2 regions of the Streptomyces sp. NPDC046862 genome follow, and region 1 is predicted to be linked to the other one. Evidence: riboswitches for the same ligand, from Rfam matches in the RefSeq annotation. Region 1 holds a riboswitch; the other holds the start of a gene.
What was found. A riboswitch is a leader RNA that binds a small molecule or an ion and turns the genes downstream of it on or off. The one in region 1 is predicted to bind S-adenosylmethionine.
Positions count from the first base shown of each region.

Region 2: it holds a riboswitch for S-adenosylmethionine, as region 1 does, so the genes downstream of both, thrC (threonine synthase) here and AB0959_RS24750 (aminotransferase class V-fold PLP-dependent enzyme) in region 1, are expected to answer to the same signal.

Region 1 is NZ_JBEYXP010000022.1:121,753-132,479, reverse strand. It holds gene AB0959_RS24775 (heme-copper oxidase subunit III) at 1-207, shown strand, start outside; gene AB0959_RS24770 (c-type cytochrome) at 303-1,112, shown strand; gene AB0959_RS24765 (Rieske 2Fe-2S domain-containing protein) at 1,109-2,167, shown strand; gene AB0959_RS24760 (cytochrome bc complex cytochrome b subunit) at 2,164-3,825, shown strand; gene trpD (anthranilate phosphoribosyltransferase) at 3,974-5,038, shown strand; SAM riboswitch class IV at 5,298-5,414, shown strand; gene AB0959_RS24750 (aminotransferase class V-fold PLP-dependent enzyme) at 5,563-6,930, shown strand; gene AB0959_RS24745 (glycerate kinase) at 6,885-8,147, opposite strand; gene AB0959_RS24740 (SLC13 family permease) at 8,158-9,573, opposite strand; gene AB0959_RS24735 (response regulator transcription factor) at 9,698-10,360, opposite strand; gene AB0959_RS24730 (ATP-binding protein) at 10,357-10,727, opposite strand, start outside.
Region 2 is NZ_JBEYXP010000009.1:255,746-266,472, reverse strand. It holds gene AB0959_RS13090 (trehalose-6-phosphate synthase) at 1-875, opposite strand, end outside; gene AB0959_RS13085 (glucosyl-3-phosphoglycerate synthase) at 1,026-1,997, opposite strand; SAM riboswitch class I at 2,176-2,322, shown strand; gene thrC (threonine synthase) at 2,341-3,645, shown strand; gene AB0959_RS13075 (MoaD/ThiS family protein) at 3,752-4,027, shown strand; gene AB0959_RS13070 (cold-shock protein) at 4,490-4,696, shown strand; gene groL (chaperonin GroEL) at 5,142-6,764, shown strand; gene AB0959_RS13060 (NADH:flavin oxidoreductase) at 7,001-8,125, shown strand; gene AB0959_RS13055 (SRPBCC family protein) at 8,289-8,756, opposite strand; gene AB0959_RS13050 (LLM class flavin-dependent oxidoreductase) at 9,022-9,876, shown strand; gene AB0959_RS13045 (class I SAM-dependent methyltransferase) at 9,977-10,660, shown strand.

The DNA of each region.
Region 1 (10,727 bases):
GGCTCGGTGTTCTACCTGACCACCGGCTTCCACGGCCTGCACGTGACGGGCGGTCTCATCGCCTTCTTGCTGGTCCTCGGCCGTACCTATGCGGCCCGGAGGTTCACCCACGAGCAGGCGACCGCCGCCATCGTCGTGTCCTACTACTGGCACTTCGTCGATGTCGTCTGGATCGGCCTTTTCGCCACGATCTACTTGATCAAGTAATCGGGCTGCCGACCGCGGCGGACCCATCGGCCGCGGGCCACAACCGATCACAGCCAGAAGCATCGACGCAGAAGATCCTGACACCGGGGTAATCCGTGAAAAAGCTCTCCGCACGACGACGCCATCCCCTGGCGGCGGTCGTCGTCCTATTCATCGCGCTGGCGGCCTGCGCGGGGCTGTACACCGCCTTCGCACCCGCGGACAAGGCGCAGGCCGATGAGACCTCGCAGTCCCTCGCCATCGACGAGGGCAAGAGGCTCTACTCCGTGGGTTGCGCCAGTTGCCACGGCACCGGCGGTCAGGGCACCTCCGACGGGCCCCAGCTCGTGGGCGTGGGCGCCGCGGCCGTCGACTTCCAGGTCGGCACCGGCCGCATGCCGGCCCAGCAGCCGGGCGCGCAGATCCCGAAGAAGAAGGTCATCTACTCCCAGGCGGAGATCGACCAGCTCGCGGCCTACATCGCGTCGCTCGGCGCCGGTCCGTCCATCCCGACCGACGAGGAGTACAGCCCCGCGGGCGCGGACATCGCCAAGGGCGGCGAGCTCTTCCGTACCAACTGCGCGCAGTGCCACAACTTCACCGGCAAGGGTGGTGCGCTGTCCGAGGGCAAGTACGCGCCGACCCTTGAGGGTGTCGACCCGAAGCACATCTACGAGGCCATGCAGACCGGCCCGCAGAACATGCCGTCCTTCCCCGACACCACGATGACGGAGAAGAACAAGAAGGACATCATCGCGTACCTCGACGCGGTCAACGGCGACGACACCGTGGAGCCCGGTGGCCTCAGCCTCGGCGGTCTCGGTCCGGTCAGCGAGGGCCTGTTCGCCTGGGTCTTCGGTCTCGGTGGGCTGATCGCCGTCGCCGTATGGGTCGCCGCTCGGACCGCAAAGGCCAAGAAGTCATGAGTAGCCAAGACATTCCAGAAGAGAACCTGCCCGCAGAGCAGGAGCACGCGCACGGTGCCGTGAGCGTCGCGGACGAGAAGAACCCGTTCGCGGACCCCGGCCTGCCGCCCCACGAGCACCGCGTCCAGGACATCGACGAGCGGGCCGCCAGGCGGTCCGAGCGCACGGTCGCCCTGCTGTTCACGGTGTCGATGCTGGCCACCGTCGGCTTCATCGCCTCGTACGTGACGATCGACGTCGACAAGTCGATCTACGTCTGGCCGATCGGGCACGTCAGCGCGCTGAACTTCGCGCTGGGCCTGTGCCTGGGCCTCGCCCTGTTCTGCATCGGCGCCGGCGCGGTCCACTGGGCCCGCACGCTGATGTCGGACGCGGAGATCGCCGACGAGCGTCACCCGATCGAGGCCACGCCCGAGGTCAAGGCCAAGGTCATGGCCGACTTCGCGGAGGGCGCCAAGGAGTCCGCGCTCGGTCGCCGCAAGTTGATCCGCAACACGATGTTCGGCGCGCTGGCCCTGTTCCCGCTCTCCGGCGTCGTCCTGCTGCGCGACCTCGGCCCGCTGCCCGGCACCAAGCTGCGCCACACGATCTGGTCCAAGGGCAAGCTGCTCGTCAACATGAACACGAACGAGCCGCTGCGTCCCGCCGACATCGCGGTCGGGTCACTCACCTTCGTCAAGCCCGAGGGCCTGGAGGAGCACGACCACGACTTCCAGACCGAGATCGCCAAGGCCGCGACGATGATCGTCCGCATCCAGCCGGACAACATCAAGGACAAGCAAGAGCTCGAGTGGTCCTTCCAGGGCATCGTGGCGTTCTCGAAGATCTGCACCCACGTCGGTTGCCCGATCTCCCTGTACGAGCAGCAGACGCACCACGTGCTCTGCCCCTGCCACCAGTCCACCTTCGACCTGTCCGACGGCGGCCGGGTGATCTTCGGCCCGGCCGGTCACGCCCTGCCTCAGCTGCGGATCGGCGTGAACGACGACGGTTACCTCGAGGCGCTCGGCGACTTCGAGGAGCCGGTCGGTCCTGCCTTCTGGGAGCGCGGATGAGCACCAACGACAACACCACGGCCGCATCGGACGCCGGCGCGGCGGACCGCTCCCGCGGGAAGGCGCCCGCCGGTGAGCGGGTCGCCGACTGGGCCGACGGCCGCCTGGGGATCTACTCCCTGGCCAAGGCCAACATGCGCAAGATCTTCCCCGACCACTGGTCGTTCATGTTGGGCGAGGTCTGCCTCTACACCTTCCTGATCATCATCATCACGGGTGTCTATCTGACGCTGTTCTTCCACCCGTCGATGAACGAGGTCGAGTACCACGGCTCGTACATCCCGCTGCAGGGTCAGCTGATGTCCGAGGCGTTCAACTCGACGATGCACATCTCGTTCGACGTGCGCGGCGGTCTGCTGATCCGGCAGATCCACCACTGGGCGGCGCTGATCTTCCTCGCCGGCATGTTCGTGCACATGATGCGCGTGTTCTTCACCGGCGCGTTCCGCAAGCCGCGTGAGGTCAACTGGCTGTTCGGCTTCCTGCTGTTCGTCCTGGGCATGTTCACCGGCTTCACCGGCTACTCGCTCCCCGACGACCTGCTCTCCGGCACCGGTGTCCGCTTCATGGAGGGCGCGGTCCTGTCCGTGCCGGTCGTCGGCACGTACCTCTCCTTCTTCCTCTTCGGCGGAGAGTTCCCCGGCGGCGACTTCGTGGCCCGCTTCTACTCGGTCCACATCCTGCTGCTGCCGGGCATCATGCTCGGCCTCGTGGTGGCGCACCTGATCCTGGTCTTCTACCACAAGCACACGCAGTTCGCGGGCCCCGGCAAGACGAACAACAACGTCGTCGGCATGCCGCTGCTGCCCGTCTACATGGCCAAGGCCGGAGGCTTCTTCTTCCTGGTCTTCGGTGTCATCGCGGTCATCTCGGCGATCGCCACGATCAACCCGATCTGGACCATGGGTCCCTACCGTCCGGACCAGGTGTCCACCGGCGCCCAGCCCGACTGGTACATGGGCTTCTCCGAGGGCCTGATCCGTGTCATGCCGGGCTGGGAGATCAACCTCTGGGGTCACACGCTCGTCCTGGGTGTGTTCATCCCGCTGGTCATCTTCCCGCTGGTGCTGGTCGCGATCGCGGTCTACCCGTTCATCGAGTCCTGGGTCACCGGCGACAAGCGCGAGCACCACATCCTGGACCGCCCGCGCAACGCCCCGACCCGCACGGCCTTCGGTGTCGCGTGGATCACCTGGTACATGGTCCTGCTGATCGGTGGTGGAAACGACCTCTGGGCCACCCACTTCCACCTGTCGATCAACTCGATCACCTGGTTCGTCCGGATCGCGTTCTTCGTGGCCCCGGTCATCGCGTTCGTCATCACCAAGCGCATCTGCCTCGGCCTCCAGCGCCGGGACCGCGACAAGGTGCTGCACGGCCGCGAGACGGGCATCATCAAGCGCCTGCCGCACGGTGAGTTCATCGAGGTCCACGAGCCGCTCAGCCAGGAGCAGCTGCACACGCTCACGGCGCACGAGCAGTACCAGCCGGCCGAGATCGGCCCGGCCGTCGACGAGAACGGCGTCAAGCGCAAGATCAAGGGCTCCGCGAAGCTGCGCGCCAAGCTCAGCAAGGCGTACTACGACGAGGACAGCCAGATCGCCAAGCCGACCGTCGAGGAGTACAAGGAGATCACGAGCGGCCACGGCCACCACTGATCGCTGCGCTCGCCACGCGCACAGTCGAAGGGCCCCGTCCGTTGTACGGACGGGGCCCTTCGCCATGCTCCGGGCTGGATAGGGTGGACCCGTTGAGATCCGTGCGACTGATCCGTTGATCGGTTGCCCCATCACCCAGGAGCGGCTTATGAGCGCTGTGATCCCCGCTGGAGGCGACACCGCGGCGGGCCGCTCATGGCCCATTCTGCTGAACGGACTGCTCGCCGGCCGCGACCTGACGGCGGACGACACCGCCTGGGCGATGGACCTGATCATGCGCGGCGAGGCCACGGACGCGCAGATCGCCGGGTTCGTGGTGGCGCTGCGGGCCAAAGGGGAGACCGTCGAGGAGATCGTCGGGCTCGTCCGGACGATGTACGAGCACGCCAATCTGATCGAGGTGCCGGGCAAGACGGTCGACATCGTCGGTACGGGCGGTGACGGCGCCAAGACGGTGAACATCTCGACGATGTCGGCGCTCGTGATCGCGGGTACGGGTGCGAAGGTCGTCAAACACGGCAACCGGGCCGCGTCGTCGGCGTCGGGCGCCTCCGACGTCCTGGAGAAGCTCGGCGTCAACCTCGAACTGACCCCGCAGCGGGTGGCCGAGGTGGCCGAGGAGGCCGGGATCACCTTCTGCTTCGCGATCAAGTTCCATCCGGCGCTGCGCCATGCGGGCGCTGCGCGCGGGCAGTTGGGCATCCGTACGGTGTTCAACGCCCTCGGTCCGCTGACCAACCCCGCGAACGTGCGCGCCCAGGCGGTCGGGGTCGCCGATCCGCGGATGGCGCCCATCGTCGCCGGTGTCTTCGCCGAGCGCGGCAACTCCTCGCTGGTGTTCCGCGGTGACGACGGGCTGGACGAGCTGACCACGACGGCGACGTCGCGGGTGTGGGTGGTCCGCGACGGCAAGGTCACGGAGGAGACCTTCGATCCGCGGGACGTCGGTCTCGACCTGGTCCCCGTGGAGGCGCTGCGGGGCGCCGACGCGTCGTACAACGCGGATGTGGCCCGGCGGTTGCTGAACGGGGAGAGCGGGCCGGTGCGGGACGCGGTTCTGCTGAACTCGGCGGCGGCGCTGGTGGCGCTGGAGCCGGGGGACGGGCCGCTCGCGGCCCAGCTCCGGGCGGGCATGGAGAAGGCCGCGGAGTCGATCGACTCGGGGGCGGCGAAGCGGGCGCTGGAGCGGTGGGTCGCGGCGAGCAACGCGTAACGGTGCCCCTGAGGCTGGGCGGGCGGGTGCGTTGGGTGCGGGTGAGTGGGGGCTGGTCGCGCAGTTCCCCGCGCCCCTAAAAAACCGTGCAGGTCCCCGCATCATTCAGCCCCTTGGGGGCACCTCCCAGCGGTAGCTGGGGGAGGGTAGGGGCGGCGGGGGCGAAAACAATCCGCCCGCAGCCACCCCCGCACCCCCCCATCCCGCCATCCGGACACCCCACTTGCGTCCGGATGATCGTGTGGCAAGATGCTGCACAGGTCATGAGCGACAGCCACAAGGCCCCGGCCGGCTGTCCGGCAACCCTCCGTCCGTGGCGGGGTGCCCCGGGTGAAGACCAGGCCGTAGGCAGCGAGGTCTACGGCAAGCGCGGACCCCTCGCGAAAACCAGGGGTCCTGGTCGTCGAGGGAGCCTTCCGTGAGCAAGCGAATGCGATAGGGCCGCAGAGCCCCGCCTCCGCGCACCCTTTTCCCTTCTTCCCGCACGCTTCTCTTGCCGTGCGTGCCTCTCACGGGAGTTCCCCATGTCTGTCGTCACCGCTGCCTCCGCCCAGGCCATTTGCACCCCTCTGCCCGTTCTCGGCCGAGACGTCACGGTCCCGCTCGTGACCGGCGGCGAAGTCACGTACGCCGCGCTCGACTACGCCGCCAGCGCCCCCGCCCTGCAGCGCGTCTGGGACGACGTGGCCGCGTACGCGCCGTACTACGGCAGCGTGCACCGTGGCGCCGGTTACCTCTCCCAGCTGTCCACCGACCTCTTCGAGAACGCCCGCAGGACCGTCGCCGAGTTCCTCGACTGCCGGGACGACGACCAGCTGGTCTTCACCCGCTCCACCACCGACTCGCTGGGCCTCCTCGCCGCCGCGCTCCCCGCCGACTGCCAGGTCTTCGTGTTCGAGACCGAGCACCACGCCTCGCTGCTGCCCTGGCGCGACGCCCGCGTCACCTACCTCGACGCCCCCCGCACGCCGGCCGAGGCCGTCACCACCCTTGAGCGCGCCCTCGCCGCCCGCGACCCCCACGGACCCGCCCTCGTCTGCGTCACCGGCGCCTCCAACGTCACCGGCGAGCTGTGGCCCGTCCGCGAGCTGGCCGCCGCCGCGCACGCCCACGACGCCCGCATCGTCCTCGACGCCGCCCAGCTCGCGCCCCACCACCCCGTCTCCGTACGGGAGCTGGACGTCGACTGGATCGCCTTCTCCGGGCACAAGCTGTACGCGCCCTTCGGCTCCGGCGTCCTGGCCGGCCGCGCCGACTGGCTGCGCGAGGCGGAGCCGTACCTCGCGGGCGGCGGCGCGAGCCGCAAGGTGTCCCGGCGTACGGACGGGGGTGTCGACGTCGAGTGGCACGACACCGCCGCGCGCCACGAGGCCGGTTCGCCGAACGTCATCGGCGTCTACTCCATCGCCTCCGCCTGCAAGGCCCTCACCGAGGCCGGGTTCGACAACCTGGTCGCCCGTGAGCAGCACCTCGTCCGCACGGTACGGGACGGTCTCGCCGAGGTCCCCGAGGTCAGGGTTCTCTCCCTCTTCGGGGACGACGCCCCGCGTGTCGGCGTCATCTCCTTCGTCGTCGAGGGCTGGAACAGCTCGCACTTCGCCGCCGCCCTCTCCGCCGAGTACGGGATCGGCGTACGGGACGGTCTCTTCTGCGCCCACCCGCTGGTGCGGACGCTCCTCGGCAGTGACCCGCAGACCCAGGGCGAGTGCGGTGCCCCCGAGGCCGCGCCCGGCGAGAAGTCGCTCAACGCGATCCGGGTGAGCTTCGGTGCCGGTACGCCGGACGAGCACGTCGAGCGGTTCGTCGGCGCGGTCAAGGAGCTCGTCCGGAACGGCGCCCAGTGGAACTACCGCACGGAGAACGGCCGTTGCGTGCCCGACACCTCCGCGTGAGCCATCTCCGACCGAGCCGTCTCCGCGTGAGCCGTGCCGGCGTGAACCGGTAGCCGGGTCCCGAGCGCGATCATCCGCAGCGCGCGCTCGGTGGCGTCCGTGAGGAGCTCGGAGGCCCGGACCAGCGCCTCCGCCAGGGCCATCGGAGCGGGCAGGATGCCGTGACAGGCGTCCACGCCCGGCACCTCGTGCGCGCCCTCGCCGAGCGTTCCCGCCAGGGCGAGCACCGGCCGCCCGTGCAGCTTGGCGCGGCGGGCCACCTCGGCCGGCACCTTGCCGCGCGGCGTCTGGCGGTCCAGCGCGCCCTCGGCGGTGACGACCAGGTCGGCGCGGGCCAGACGGGCGTCCAGGTCGAGGTGGTCGAGCAGCACCTCGAAGCGGGGCAGGAGGCGGGCGCCCAGGGCGGCGAGGCCCGCCCCCAGGCCGCCGGAGGCTCCGGTGCCGGGGCCGGCGTACAGATCCAGGCCGGGGCCGCCGTACGAACCCGTGCCCGGGGCGGCGACGTCCCGGGTCAGGACGTACGCCCAGTTCTCCAGGGCCGCCGACAGCTCCTCCACCTGCGCCGGGGTCGCGCCCTTCTGCGGGCCGAAGACACGGGCCACTCCGCGCTCGCCGCACAGCACGTTGTACGGGTTGCAGGCGACCAGCAGGTCGACGTCCTTGAGACGGGGGTCCAGGCCCGACGGGTCGATGTGGTGGAGCCGGGACAACTCACGGCCGCCGGGCGGGAGTTCGAAGCCGTCCACGTCGAGCAGCCGGGCGCCCAGCGCCTGGAGGGCGCCGGCGCCCCCGTCCGACGTACCCGAGTCGCCGCAGCCGACGAGGACGCGTCGTACGCCCTGGTCGAGGGCGGCCCGGATCAGCTCGCCCACGCCGTACGTCGTCGTCGCCCCCGGGTCGCGGAGGCTGTGCGGGACGAGGGAGAGGCCCGCGACGGCCGCCATCTCGACGACCGCCGTGTCCCGGGATCCGAGCAGCGCGAAGTGGGTGCCCAGGGGCTCACCGACCGGGCCCGTGGCGGGCAGGGCGACCAGCCGGCCCCTGGTCGAGGCGGCCAGCGCGGCGGCCGTGCCCTCGCCGCCGTCGACGAGGGGGATGAGGTCGATCTCGGCGCCGGGTACGACGCGGCGGACGCCGTCCGCGATGGCGTCGGCGGCGGCCCGGGCCGACAGGGACTCCTTGAAGCCACTGGGGGCTACGGCGACACGGCTGAGCATGGGATTCCTCCTAGCGGGTCGTGGGCACGCCGAGCAGCGGCCACACCGCGACGGCGAAGAGCAGGACGAGGACGGCGCTCAGCGGCGCCAGGACGGCGGACAGGCGCAGCAGGTCGCGCGGGGTGTACGTGGGCGTCCCGGGGATCTCGGCGAAGAGCGTGACCGGCTTCGCGGAGGCCGGGAGGGTGTGGCAGAAGCCCGCCGCCGCGGTGGACGCGAGCGCCGCCGCGACCGGGTTGACGCCCGCGCCCACGGCCGCCGCCACCACCAGCGGGACCAGCACCGACGAGCGCGCGGAACGGGACTGCAGGACGAGGTGCGCCGCCGTGCTGACCACGACGACGACGGTCAGGAACACGGCCGGGGTGACGCTCACCGGGAGCCCGGAGACCAGCCACTTCGCCGCGCCCGAGTCCGCCAGCGCGACACCCATCGCCATCGTCGCCGCCATGAACAGCAGCAGCGACCAGGGGACCGTCTTCAGCGCGTCCTTCAGCCGCACGGTGCCCAGGGCCGGTGAGGACGCGACGACCGCGCCGATCAGCGCCACGACCGCGGGCGGCACCCGGTGCAGCGGCTCGGCGCACCACAGGAGAACGACCGTGGCGAGCAGCAGCGCGCACCGGGTCTCGGCCTGCGACCAGGGGCCGGTGACCGGGCGGTCGCTGTGCTCCTGGATCTGCTCGGCGGTGATGCGCACGGGACCCCGGCGGTCCGCGCGGCGGGTCGTCGTCAGCAGAACGGCCTCGGCCGCCAGATGGGAGGACACCACGGCCAGCGGCAGGCCCAGCAGCAGCCATTCCGTGAAGCCGATCCGGTCACCGGTGGCCTCCCACAGCACCGACACGGTGATCAGATGCGCGCCCGCCCCGATCAGGGTCGCCACCGCCGACAGAAGGATCACGGTGGGAAACAGCAACGCCAGCATCACGACCAGTCGTTTCCGGTCGGCCAGCGCCTTGGCGAGGGCGAGGAACACGGGCAGCGCGAGGGCGGCCCGGCCGGAGGTGGCGGGCACCGCGAACGCCGTCACGACCAGCGCGGCCGTCGTCAGATGCGTCAACTGCCGTACGGTGCGCGCGCCGCCGACCAGGAACACCGCCGCCCGCCCCGCGAGCCCCGTCCGGGTCACCGCCGCCGCCAGCACGAACGCGCAGATCAGCAGCCACACCGTCGAGTCGCCGAGGGTGCCGAAGAGCGTGTCGCTGCTGATCACGCCGGTCACCGTCAGCGCCAGCCCGGCGCCCAGCGCGATGTACGTGTCGTCGATCGGCGTGGCGATCCAGGCGCAGGTGGCCAGGGCGAAGACCGCGAGCGTGAGGCGGGCGTCGGGGCCGAGCCCGGGGAAGTTGCCGGGGACCACGAGCAGCGCGCACAGGGACAGCGCCCCGCAGAGGGCCGCGGTCAGGCGGAGGTTCAGGGTCACGTCATCGAGGGTTCACCCGGGCCGTGAGCCGTCGATGAGCCGCACATGAAGGGAACTTCACGCGGCCGTTCACCAGCGCGGTCAGCAGTGCGGTCACGAGTGCGGTCACCAGCGCGTTCACCGGTCACGCCGGCAACCGGTACCCCATCCCGCGCACCGTCTCCACCCGCTCCGTGCCCAGCTTCCTGCGCAGCGCGCGCACGTACACGTCGACGATGTTGGAGCCCGGATCGAAGTCGTAGCCCCACACGTGGGACAGGATCTGCTCGCGGGACAGCACCTGCCCCGGATGCCTCAGGAACAGTTCCAGGAGCACGAACTCGCGGGCCGTGAGATCGACCGTCCGCTCCTCGGACCGGGCCCTGCGCGTCCGCAGGTCCAGGCTCAGCGAACCGGACCGCAGCACCGTCACCTCGGGCGCCCGTGCCGCCGTACGCAGCCGCAGACGCACCCGTGCGAGCAGCTCCTCGAAGCGGAACGGCTTGGTCATCCAGTCGTCGGCGCCGCCCTCCAGACCGGCCACGGTGTCCCGTACGGAATCCCGCGCGGTGAGCACGATCACCGGGATCGTCACACGGGCCTCCCGAAGCTCCCGCAGGACCGTGAAGCCGTCGCGGCCGGGCAGCCCGATGTCGAGGACGACGAGGTCGAAGCCGCCGGTCAGCGCGTACTCGTACGCGGCGTCGCCGTCGCCGACCACCGTGGTGGTGAATCCGTTGGCGCGCAGGCCCTTCTCGACGAAGGAGGCGATGCGCTCCTCGTCCTCGACGATGAGGATGCGGTTCATGTGCGTGCCTCTCCCAGGGCGAGTACGAAGGTGGCGCCGCCGCCCTCCGTGTCGTGCAGGCGGACCCGGCCGCCGTGGGCCTCCGCGATCGCCCGCACGATCGACAGCCCGAGCCCGGCCCCCGAACCCCGTGCGCCGCGCCGTGAGGTCCCGCGCCGGAACCGCTCGAAGATGACCCGGGCGTCCTGCGGCTGCACACCGGGCCCCGAGTCGACGACGTACAACTCGACGCGCGAGCCGTCGGCGCGGGAGCCGATGCGGATGGTCTGCCCCGGCGTCGTGTGCTGCACGGCGTTCTGCGCGAGCTGGACCATCGCCTGGGTGATCCGCTGGGGGTCCAACTCCACCTCCCGGTCGGCGACTTCGT
Region 2 (10,727 bases), on a different contig from region 1:
GGGCTCCCGTCCGGCGCCGTACCGATCTGCTCCCGCAGCGAGATCATCCGCTCGTCCACGTCGGCCTCGTGCGCCCGCCCGCGCAGGAAGTCCGCGTCGGCTCCCAGACCGTGGACCCCGATCCGCGTCCCCGACGGGATGCCGGGTCCGAGCACGGCGTGACAGCAGTCCGTGAACGCGTCCGCCCAGCGCTGCGTCAGGAACGCCGCCCGGTCCGCGCCGAGGATGCCGCCCAGTACCTTCGCGGCGATGTCGTCGGGCAGCATCCGGAAGTACTCCGGGGGCGCCCACGGCGTGTGCGAGAAGTGGCCGATGCGCAGGTCGGGACGAAGTTCGCGCAGCATCCGCGGAACCAGGACCAGGTGGTAGTCCTGGACCAGCACCGCCGCGCCCTCGCCCGCCTCCTCGGCCAGCGCCTCGGCGAACGCCCGGTTGTACGTCTCGTACGACGCCCACTGCCGCCGGAACTCCGCGTCGAAGACCGGCTCCAGGGGCGTCTGGTACAGCATGTGGTGCACGAACCAGAGCACCGAGTTCGCGATGCCGTTGTACGCGTCCGCGTGGGTGGCGGCGTCGATGTCGAGCATCCGTACGCCGGCCTCTCCCGCCCGTCGCCCACCACCGCCCTTCTGCGGAGGGGCCTCCGGCCCCGCCCCTACGATTCCGCGCCGTACGGCCTCACGGTCGCCCTCGCTCAGCGCCGAGCACACCCACACCGCGCCGGCCTCCGGCCCGATCGCCGACAGTCCGGAGACCAGGCCGCCTCCGCCGCGCTTGGCGGTGAGCTCGCCGGTCGTCTCGTCCAGGGCGTAGGAGACCGGGCCGCGGTTGGACGCGACGAGGATGGGGGCGCCGTTGGTGGAAGCGGTGGCCATGCTCGTCAACTTAGCCCTCCGGGGAACCGCTCAAACGTGCGGTGCCGCCGCGTGGCCCACGGTGCCCAAGAGCTCGGGGGGAACTGTTGTTGCGCGGGTGCCGGTTCGTCGTGGCTTGTCGCGCCGTTCCCCGCGCCCCTGACGGGGCGCTCACGCCGCCTTTCGTTCCACGTACTCCTCGATCTCCGTCATCGGCGGCCGCTCCTCCGTGTCCACCGAGTACGTGCGCGGCTCGAAGCCCTCCGCGCCCCGTTCGAACTGGGTCAGGGCCGGGCGGATCAGGTGGCCCCGGGCCAGGCGGAGCTGGGCCGTGCGGTAGATCGCGGCGGACATGCGGCCGAGGGCCTGGCCGTCCTGGTGGCGGTGCTTGCGGACGCCGACGTCGACCTGGGCGAGGGCGTCCAGGCCCACCAGGTGGAGGGCGTCGACCAGCATGCCGAGCTCCACCCCGTAGCCGACGGGGAAGGGCAGCCGCTCCAGCAGGCTGCGCCGGGCCGCGTACTCGCCGCCCAGGGGCTGGACGAAGCCCGCGAGCTGTGGCCAGTGCATGTTGAGCAGGGGGCGGGCCATGAGTTCGGTGACCCGGCCGCCCTGGCCCGCGGTCTTGCCGGAGGCGAGCGAATCCAACTCAGTGCCGAGCGGGCGGTCGTACATCGCCTTGACCAGGTCGACGCCCGGGTCGGTGAGCAGCGGGCCCACGATGCCCAGGACGAAGTCCGACGAGAACTCCTTCAGGTCCGCGTCGACGAAGCAGACGACATCCCCGCGGGTGACCAGCAGGGAGCGCCAGAGGACCTCGCCCTTGCCGGGCACGGCCGGGATGCGGGGGAGGATCTCGTCCCGGTGCACCACCGTCGCGCCCGCGGCGGCGGCCACCTCCGAGGTGCGGTCCGTCGATCCCGAGTCAACGACGACGATCTCGTCGACGAGGGGGACCTGGGCCATGAGGTCGTGGCGGATGACGGCGACGATCTCGCCGACCGTCTCCTCCTCGTTGAGCGCGGGCAGCACGACACTCACCGACTGGCCCGAGGAACGTTTGGCGGCCAGGACGCGGTGGAGCGGGCGATCGGTCACGGACCAGGAGCGGGTGCTCAGCCAGCGTTCGACTTCGTTCAGCACGGTCTGCGGCTCCTCACTCTTCGACCACGGTAACTCTTCGTGTGATCCATCTCGCGGTGCGGACGGCTATCTCAACTCTCCTGGCCTTCGGTTACAGTCTTGAGCAAGGCGGATGACCATCGCATTGCGGGGTCGCCGTCGCGTTCCACGATCAACAACCGCGTACACAACCGCATACCGCTCATCCAGAGGGGCAGAGGGACACGGCCCGATGAAGCCCCGGCAACCCTCCAGCCGGTCTGACCACGTTGATGTGGTGAGGCTCCCGGCTTGGGAAGGTGCCAAATCCGTCTCACGGCGAGATGCGTCGTGAGGAAGATGAGGAGAAAGGGCCTCCCCTCACATGGCTGCACAGACTGTTGCAACCGGATCCACCGATTCCGACACCTCCGCCGCCTCCGCCGTGGACCTCGGTCCCGCCGCGGCCCTGAGCTGCCGCGAGTGCGGTCACCGCGTGCCCCTCGGCCCGGTCTTCGCCTGCGTGGAGTGTTTCGGCCCGCTCGAGATCGCGTACGACTTCTCCTCCTACGACACGGAGGAGCTCCGCAAGCGCATCGAGGCGGGTCCCGCGAACATCTGGCGCTACGCGCCCCTGCTGCCCGTCCCCGCCGACGTGGCCGGCAAGCCCAACCTCAACCCCGGCTGGACCGAGCTCGTCAAGGCCGACAACCTGGCGCGCGAGCTCGGCGTGACCGGCGGGCTGTACGTGAAGGACGACTCCGGCAACCCGACGCACTCCTTCAAGGACCGGGTCGTCGCCCAGGCCCTGGAGGCCGCGCGGGCTTTCGGCTTCACCACCCTGTCCTGCTCCTCGACCGGCAACCTCGCCGGCGCCGTGGGGGCCGCCGCCGCGCGCGCCGGATTCCGCTCCTGCGTCTTCATCCCGCACGACCTGGAGCAGGGCAAGGTCGTCATGGCCGCCGTCTACGGCGGTGAGCTCGTCGGCATCGAGGGCAACTACGACGACGTGAACCGCTTCTGCTCCGAGCTCATCGGCGACCCGGCCGGTGAGGGCTGGGGCTTCGTCAACGTCAACCTGCGGCCGTACTACGCGGAGGGCTCCAAGACGCTGGCGTACGAGATCTGCGAGCAGCTGGGGTGGAAGCTCCCCGACCAGATCGTCGTGCCCATCGCCTCCGGGTCCCAGCTCACGAAGATCGACAAGGGTCTGCAGGAGCTGATCAAGCTCGGGCTCGTCGAGGACAAGCCGTACAAGATCTTCGGTGCGCAGGCCGAGGGCTGCTCGCCGGTGTCCGTCGCCTACAAGGCCGGTCACGACGTCGTCCGGCCGCAGAAGCCGGACACCATCGCCAAGTCGCTCGCCATCGGCAACCCGGCGGACGGTCCGTACGTTCTCGACATCGCCCGGCGGACGGGCGGCGCCGTGGAGGACGTGACGGATGAGCAGATCGTGGACGCGATCAAGCTGCTCGCGCGGACGGAGGGCATCTTCGCGGAGACCGCCGGTGGTGTGACCGTCGGTGTCACGAAGAAGCTGATCGAGAACGGTGTGCTGGACCCGGCCCTGACCACGGTCGTCCTCAACACCGGTGACGGTCTCAAGACGCTGGACGCCGTTGCCGGTACGGGGGTGACGGCGACCATTCGTCCCAACCTGGACTCGTTCCGTGAGGCCGGCCTCGCGTAAGTTTTCATGCTGCGGGCCGGTGGGGGCTGGTCGCGCAGTGCCTCGCGCCCCTTTCGGGGCGCGCCCCCCTCAGCCACAGCAGTACCCCACCGGGAGGTCCCACCCCATGAGCGTCAACGTCCGCATCCCCACCATCCTGCGTACCTACACCGGCGGTCAGGCCGAGGTGGCTGCCGAGGGGGCGACCCTCGCCGAGGTCATCGCCGACCTGGAGAAGAACCACACCGGTATCGCGGCCCGGGTCCTGGACGACCAGGGCAAGCTGCGCAGGTTCGTGAACGTGTACGTGAACGACGACGACGTCCGCTTCGAGCAGGGGCTGGAGACGGCGACCCCGGACGGGGCCGGCGTGTCCATCATTCCGGCCGTCGCCGGCGGCTGAGAGAACCGGTTGACCGACCGATTATTACCTTCGGTAACATTGGTTACCGAGAGTTCATCGAATGGCCCCCTCCGTGAGAGAAGCGGAGGGGGCCATTCTCTATGGTTGAGCACGGTACAGTTGGGGAACCCGGTTCGATTCACGCTCCCGATTCCCGCCGGGTGCATATGAGTTCTTGCCGCGCGCCCGCTATGAAGTAGCCAAAGTGGGCGAGGCTTTTGCGCCTTATGTTCCTTTTATGGGGCCCGACTTGCCCCGAATTCGGGCGAATTCTCCGTACATTCCCGACCGGTCGTGTCCAGATTTCTCGTCCGATTGACCTGTTGCAGACGGCAGTTGGACAGATACATTCAGCCGCGGTCGACGCGTTCCGGCGCACACCCCCAACCGTTGGGGGGTGAGGTCTGACCCGGATCCGCGAAGTGTGGGTCTGCGCAAGGGCCAGTAATAGGGGAGTTAGGCATGGCTCAGGGCACCGTCAAGTGGTTCAACGCGGAGAAGGGGTACGGCTTCATCGCGGTCGACGGTGGTGCGGATGTATTCGTCCACTACAGCGCTATCCAGATGGACGGTTACCGCACCCTGGAGGAGGGCCAGCGGGTCGAGTTCGAGATCTCGCAGGGTCAGAAGGGGCCGCAGGCGGACATGGTCCGGCTGGCGACCGGCTGAAGCACGCGCCGACTGAAACAGCAGCGACGCACTTCGTTTTTCTTCGAAGGGCTCGTGCCTTATGGGGAGTTGATCCCCTGGGTACGGGCCCTTCGGCCTGTCCGGGGTCGTGGGGCCGGTCGTGGACGGAGGGGTGGGTGGAGGGGTGGGCGCACGCGGGCGCACGGGTGCGTTCACCTGCGGATCATCCTCAGGCGCTTGCGCCCACCCGTCACCCGACCACCGCCCCTCAAGGAGCTCGCTACGCGAGCGCACCTTGCACTCGGGTGGGTCGAGTGCTAATCATTGGCGTTAGCACTCTGAAGGTGAGAGTGACAACGAAGGACCGGGTCGGTGAGGCCCGCAGGTCAAGTGGGGCAAGGAACCACGAGGCCCGCGAGCCGTCCGTCGCGGGCGCGGGCGCGGTCCGAAGGAATCACCCCCAGTCCTGGAGGGACCACTTCACATGGCCAAGATCATCGCGTTCGACGAGGAGGCACGGCGCGGCCTCGAGCGCGGCATGAACCAGCTCGCGGACGCCGTCAAGGTGACGCTCGGCCCCAAGGGTCGCAACGTCGTCCTCGAGAAGAAGTGGGGCGCCCCCACGATCACCAACGATGGTGTGTCCATCGCCAAGGAGATCGAGCTCGAGGACCCGTACGAGAAGATCGGCGCCGAGCTGGTCAAGGAAGTCGCCAAGAAGACGGACGACGTCGCCGGTGACGGTACGACCACCGCGACCGTTCTCGCCCAGGCCCTGGTCAAGGAGGGCCTGCGCAACGTAGCCGCCGGCGCCAACCCCATGGCCCTCAAGCGCGGCATCGAGAAGGCCGTCGAGGCCGTCTCCGGTGCGCTGCTCGAGCAGGCGAAGGATGTCGAGACCAAGGAGCAGATCGCCTCCACGGCCTCCATCTCCGCCGCCGACACCCAGATCGGCGAGCTCATCGCCGAGGCGATGGACAAGGTCGGCAAGGAAGGCGTCATCACCGTCGAGGAGTCCCAGACCTTCGGTCTGGAGCTGGAGCTCACCGAGGGTATGCGCTTCGACAAGGGCTACATCTCGGCGTACTTCGCCACCGACATGGAGCGTATGGAGGCGTCGCTCGACGACCCGTACATCCTGATCGCCAACTCCAAGATCGGCTCCGTCAAGGACCTGCTCCCGCTCCTGGAGAAGGTCATGCAGTCGGGCAAGCCGCTGCTGATCATCGCCGAGGACGTCGAGGGCGAGGCCCTGTCGACCCTGGTCGTCAACAAGATCCGTGGCACCTTCAAGTCCGTCGCCGTCAAGGCCCCGGGCTTCGGTGACCGCCGCAAGGCCATGCTCGGCGACATCGCCATCCTCACGGGCGGCGAGGTCATCTCCGAGGAGGTCGGCCTCAAGCTGGAGAACGCCACCCTCGACCTGCTGGGCAAGGCCCGCAAGGTGGTCATCACCAAGGACGAGACCACCATCGTCGACGGCGCCGGCTCCTCCGACCAGGTCAACGGCCGGGTGAACCAGATCCGCGCCGAGATCGAGAACAGCGACTCCGACTACGACCGCGAGAAGCTGCAGGAGCGCCTGGCGAAGCTCGCCGGCGGTGTCGCGGTCATCAAGGCCGGTGCCGCCACCGAGGTCGAGCTCAAGGAGCGCAAGCACCGCATCGAGGACGCCGTCCGCAACGCGAAGGCGGCCGTCGAGGAGGGCATCGTCGCCGGCGGTGGCGTGGCCCTGCTGCAGGCCTCCCAGGTCTTCGAGAAGCTGGAGCTCGAGGGTGACGAGGCGACCGGCGCCAACGCCGTGAAGCTCGCGCTCGAGGCCCCGCTCAAGCAGATCGCCGTGAACGGTGGTCTCGAGGGTGGCGTCGTCGTGGAGAAGGTCCGCAACCTCCAGGTCGGCCACGGCCTGAACGCCGCGACCGGTGAGTACGTCGACATGATCGCCGAGGGCATCATCGACCCGGCCAAGGTGACGCGCTCCGCGCTGCAGAACGCCGCGTCGATCGCCGCGCTGTTCCTCACCACCGAGGCCGTCATCGCCGACAAGCCGGAGAAGGCCGCCGCGCCCGCCGGTGGCGGCATGCCGGGCGGTGACATGGACTTCTGATCCGGTTATCCGGATCGGCTCCGTCCGTCCAGTACCGAGGGCGGCACTCCCTGGAGACAGGGGGTGCCGCCCTCGGGCGTGTCCGGGCTCACAGTCCAGGAGGTGGCGGTTGCGGAATGGGGTGACGCCAGGGGCGGTTGTTCTGACGGACGGTCAATGCGCATACACATACCGCCCGGAATGCGCATGCCGTGCACCCCTTCTCGACGTCCCCGATCTCTCCGAGGAGCTTCACCGTGACACTGGCCGCCTCCACCTCCCGAGCCGCCGAGATCCTGTCCCGGCCCGTCTCGATCAACGGGCTGACCGTGCCCAACCGGATCGCGATGGCGCCCATGACCCGGATGTTCTCGCCCGGAGGCATCCCCGGGGAGAACGTGGTGTCGTACTACGCGCGCCGCGCCGCCGCGGGCGTCGGGCTGATCGTCACCGAAGGCACGTACGTCGGCCACGAGTCGGCCGGGCAGAGCGACAGCGTCCCGCGCTTCCACGGCGAGGAGCAGCTCGCCGGCTGGGCGAAGGTCGCGGACGCGGTGCACGCGGCGGGCGGGACGATCGTGCCGCAGCTGTGGCACATCGGCATGGTGCGCAAGGCGGGCGAGCCCCCCTTCGCGGACGCCCCTGCGGTCGGCCCCTCCGGCCTGCGCCTCGACGGCACGCCCGGCACCGGCAAGGAGATGACGCAAGCGGACCTGGACGACGTCATCGCCGCCTTCGCCAAGTCCGCGGCCGACGCCGAGCGCATCGGCTTCGACGGCGTCGAACTGCACGGCGCCCACGGCTACCTGATCGACCAGTTCCTGTGGAAGGGGACCAACCGCCGCACCGACGCCTACGGCGGCGACCTCGTGGCGCGTACGAAGTTCGCGGCGGAGATCGCGGCGGCGGTACGGGACTCCGTGTCCCCGGACTTCCCCGTCATCTTCCGCTACTCGCAGTGGAAGCAGGAGGCGTACGACGCGAAGCTCGCCGAGACGCCGGAGGAGCTGGAGGCGCTGCTGACCCCGCTGGCCGCGGCCGGTGTGGACGCCTTCCACGCCTCCACGCGCCGCTACTGGCTCCCCGAGTTCGACGGCTCGGACCTCAACCTCGCGGGCTGGACCAAGAAGCTCACCGGCAAGCCCACCATCAGCGTCGGCTCGGTCGGCCTGGACGGCGAGTTCCTGCGCGCGTTCGCCGGTGAGGGCTCGACGGTCCGGGGCATCGACGACCTGCTGGACCGTATCGAGGCCGAGGAGTTCGACCTGGTCGCCATCGGTCGCGCCCTGCTCCAGGACCCGGAGTGGGCGGCGAAGGTGCTGGCGGGCCGCTTCGACGAGCTGGCGCCGTACGACGCGGCGTCGCTGAAGTCGCTGAGCTGAACTCCTCAGCTGAGCTGCTGGGGTGAACTCCTGAGCTGAGCTGCTGGGGTGAACTCCTGAGCTGAGCTCCTCAGCTGAGCTCCTGAGCTGAACTTCTGCGCTCAAGTCCTCAGCCGCCCGGCCCAGCCGAACTCCTCGGCTGGGCCGGGCGGCGGGAGCGGACTCAGGGTGTCCGCTTCTGCCGCTGGATGTACTCCTTGGCCTGCCGCACCTCCCCCTGGACGTCGGCGGTCAGCGGCCGTCGCAGCAGCGGTGTCGCGAGCCAGCTCAACGGGGGCCGGAACCGGAAGTTGAGGGTGCGGACGAGGCGGGTCCCGCCCTCGACCGGCGTGCACACGAAGCTGGCGTCGAAGTCCGACGCCAGCTTCGTCAGGCGGTTGGCAGGTGGCGGGGCGAGTTCGATGTCGACGCGGTGACCCGGGGTCAGCCGCGCCCGCGCCACTGTCTTCGGCGCCGGGAGGCCGACCAGTCTGGGCCGGAACGCGAACTCCAGAAGGTCCCCTTCGCGCCGGGTCCACAGCACGGGGCGGAGCTTGCGGTCCACCAGCGCGTACCGCTCGACGTCCATCACGAAGTCGAGCAACTCGTCGGGCGTACACGGAAAGATCTCGGTGACTTCGACCGTGAGCATGCGTTCACGCTAGTGGCCCTCACCGCGATCGTGAACAGCCGCAGGCGGTCTGTTCCCTGACTCTCCTGTCTCCCCTCCGACTTAATTCGATCGCCGGAGGCGGGAGCACCGGGATACCGTGAGCGGACTCCGGCGCCACGCTCCCCAGAACGACGCCGCAGAACGGGAGCGGGCGGGCGCGCACACGGTTCATCGGCCGGTGCGTGACCCAAGGAGGGGCGGCAGCGACTTCCGCATGCCCTTCGCCTCTCTCAGGAGTTCCGCCGTGAACATCGGCCTCGGCCTTCCCATCGACAACCCCAACGCCCTGCTGACCTGGGCCCGTCAAGCCGACGCGAGCCCCTTCACCACCCTCGGGCTGCTCGACCGCGTCGTCTACGACAACCCCGAACCCCTGGTGACCCTGGCCGTCCTCGCCGGGGCGACCACCCGCGTCCGCGTCCAGACCGAAGTCCTGCTCGCCCCGCACCACAACACCGCGATCCTCGCCAAGCAGACCGCCACGCTCGACCGTCTCTCGGGCGGCCGCTTCACCCTCGGCATCGGCGTCGGCGGGCGGGAGGACGACTGCCGGGTCACGGGCACCGACCTACGGCGCCGAGGCCGTCGCCTCGACGAACAGATGGAGTCGTTGCGCTGGACCTGGGCGGGCCGGCCCTACGCGGAGGGCGTCGGTCCCATCGGCCCCCTGCCCGCCACCCCCGGCGGCCCCGAGGTCCTCTTCGGCGGCTTCGCTCCCGCAGCGCTCGAACGCGTCGCACGCTGGGGCGACGGTTTCCTCGGCGCGGCCCTGCCTCCGGCACACATGGACCGGCTCTTCCGCGACGTGGAGAAGGCCTGGCAGAAGCACGAACGGCCGGGACGGCCCCGGCTGGTCGCCCAGGCCAACGTCGCGGTGGGCGAGTCGTCGATGATCGACGACGCCCGCGCCAACCTCCTGCGCTACTACGCCTTCACGGGCCGCGCGGACTACATGGCCGACGGCCTGCTCACGAGCGCGGAGGCGGTTCGGGACACCGTCGCCGGGTTCGCCGGGATCGGGGCGGACGAAGTGATCCTGTACTGCTGGTCCTCGGACGTGGACCAGGTCGCGCGGCTGGCGGATGTGGTGTTCGGGTAGGCGCTGAGCCGCCCACGACGTGCGGGGGCGGCCCGTCGGCGTGGTCCTCCGGTGGTGGACGGCGGCCCGTCGGCGTGTCCTCCTCTGGTGGACTGGCCGTATGACCGAGCTGAAGCACCGCCTCCTCCAGGCCCTGCACCGCTTCAACGCCGCGCACCCCTGGGACCACAACGCGCACTACCACCGCTGGATCCTGCGCCAGTTGCCGCGGCGCTTCGATCGGGCGCTGGATGTCGGGTGCGGGAGTGGCGATCTGGCGCGGCTGCTGGCGGGGAGGGCACGGGAGGTGCACGGGATCGACGCCGATCCGGGGATCGTGGAGCGGGCGCGGGAGTTGACTCCGTCGGGCTCCTCGGCTGCTCCCGTGGCCTTCAGCGTGGCGGACGCGCTGGACGGGGGGCCTGGCGGGTCGTACGACGTCATCACCTGCGTTGCCGTGCTCCACCACCTGCCGCTGAGTGAGACGCTCACGCGCTTCCGGGGACAACTGAGGCCTGGTGGAACGCTGGTGGTGGTCGGTCTGGCTCGTGAGGAGAGCTTCGTGGACCATCTGCTCAGCCTCGCCTCCGTTCCGGCGAACGCCGTCGTCGGTTGGGTCAAGAGCAGGGGGCGTGCGGTGGCGCGGCCGGTCTCGATGACCGCCGTGACGCGGGCGGCGGAGACGGGCTTCGGTGACATCGTCCGGGAGGCGCGGCGTGTGCTGCCCGGCGCTCGGCTTCGGCGCCGGATGTTCTGGCGGTACACGCTCGTCTGGCGCGCACAAGATTTACGCCAAAATTGCTGACAATTTTGTGGGCGATTAGCGCGGTTCGCAGGTGGGGAGGGCGGAACGGAGGTGGTCGGGCCAGCTG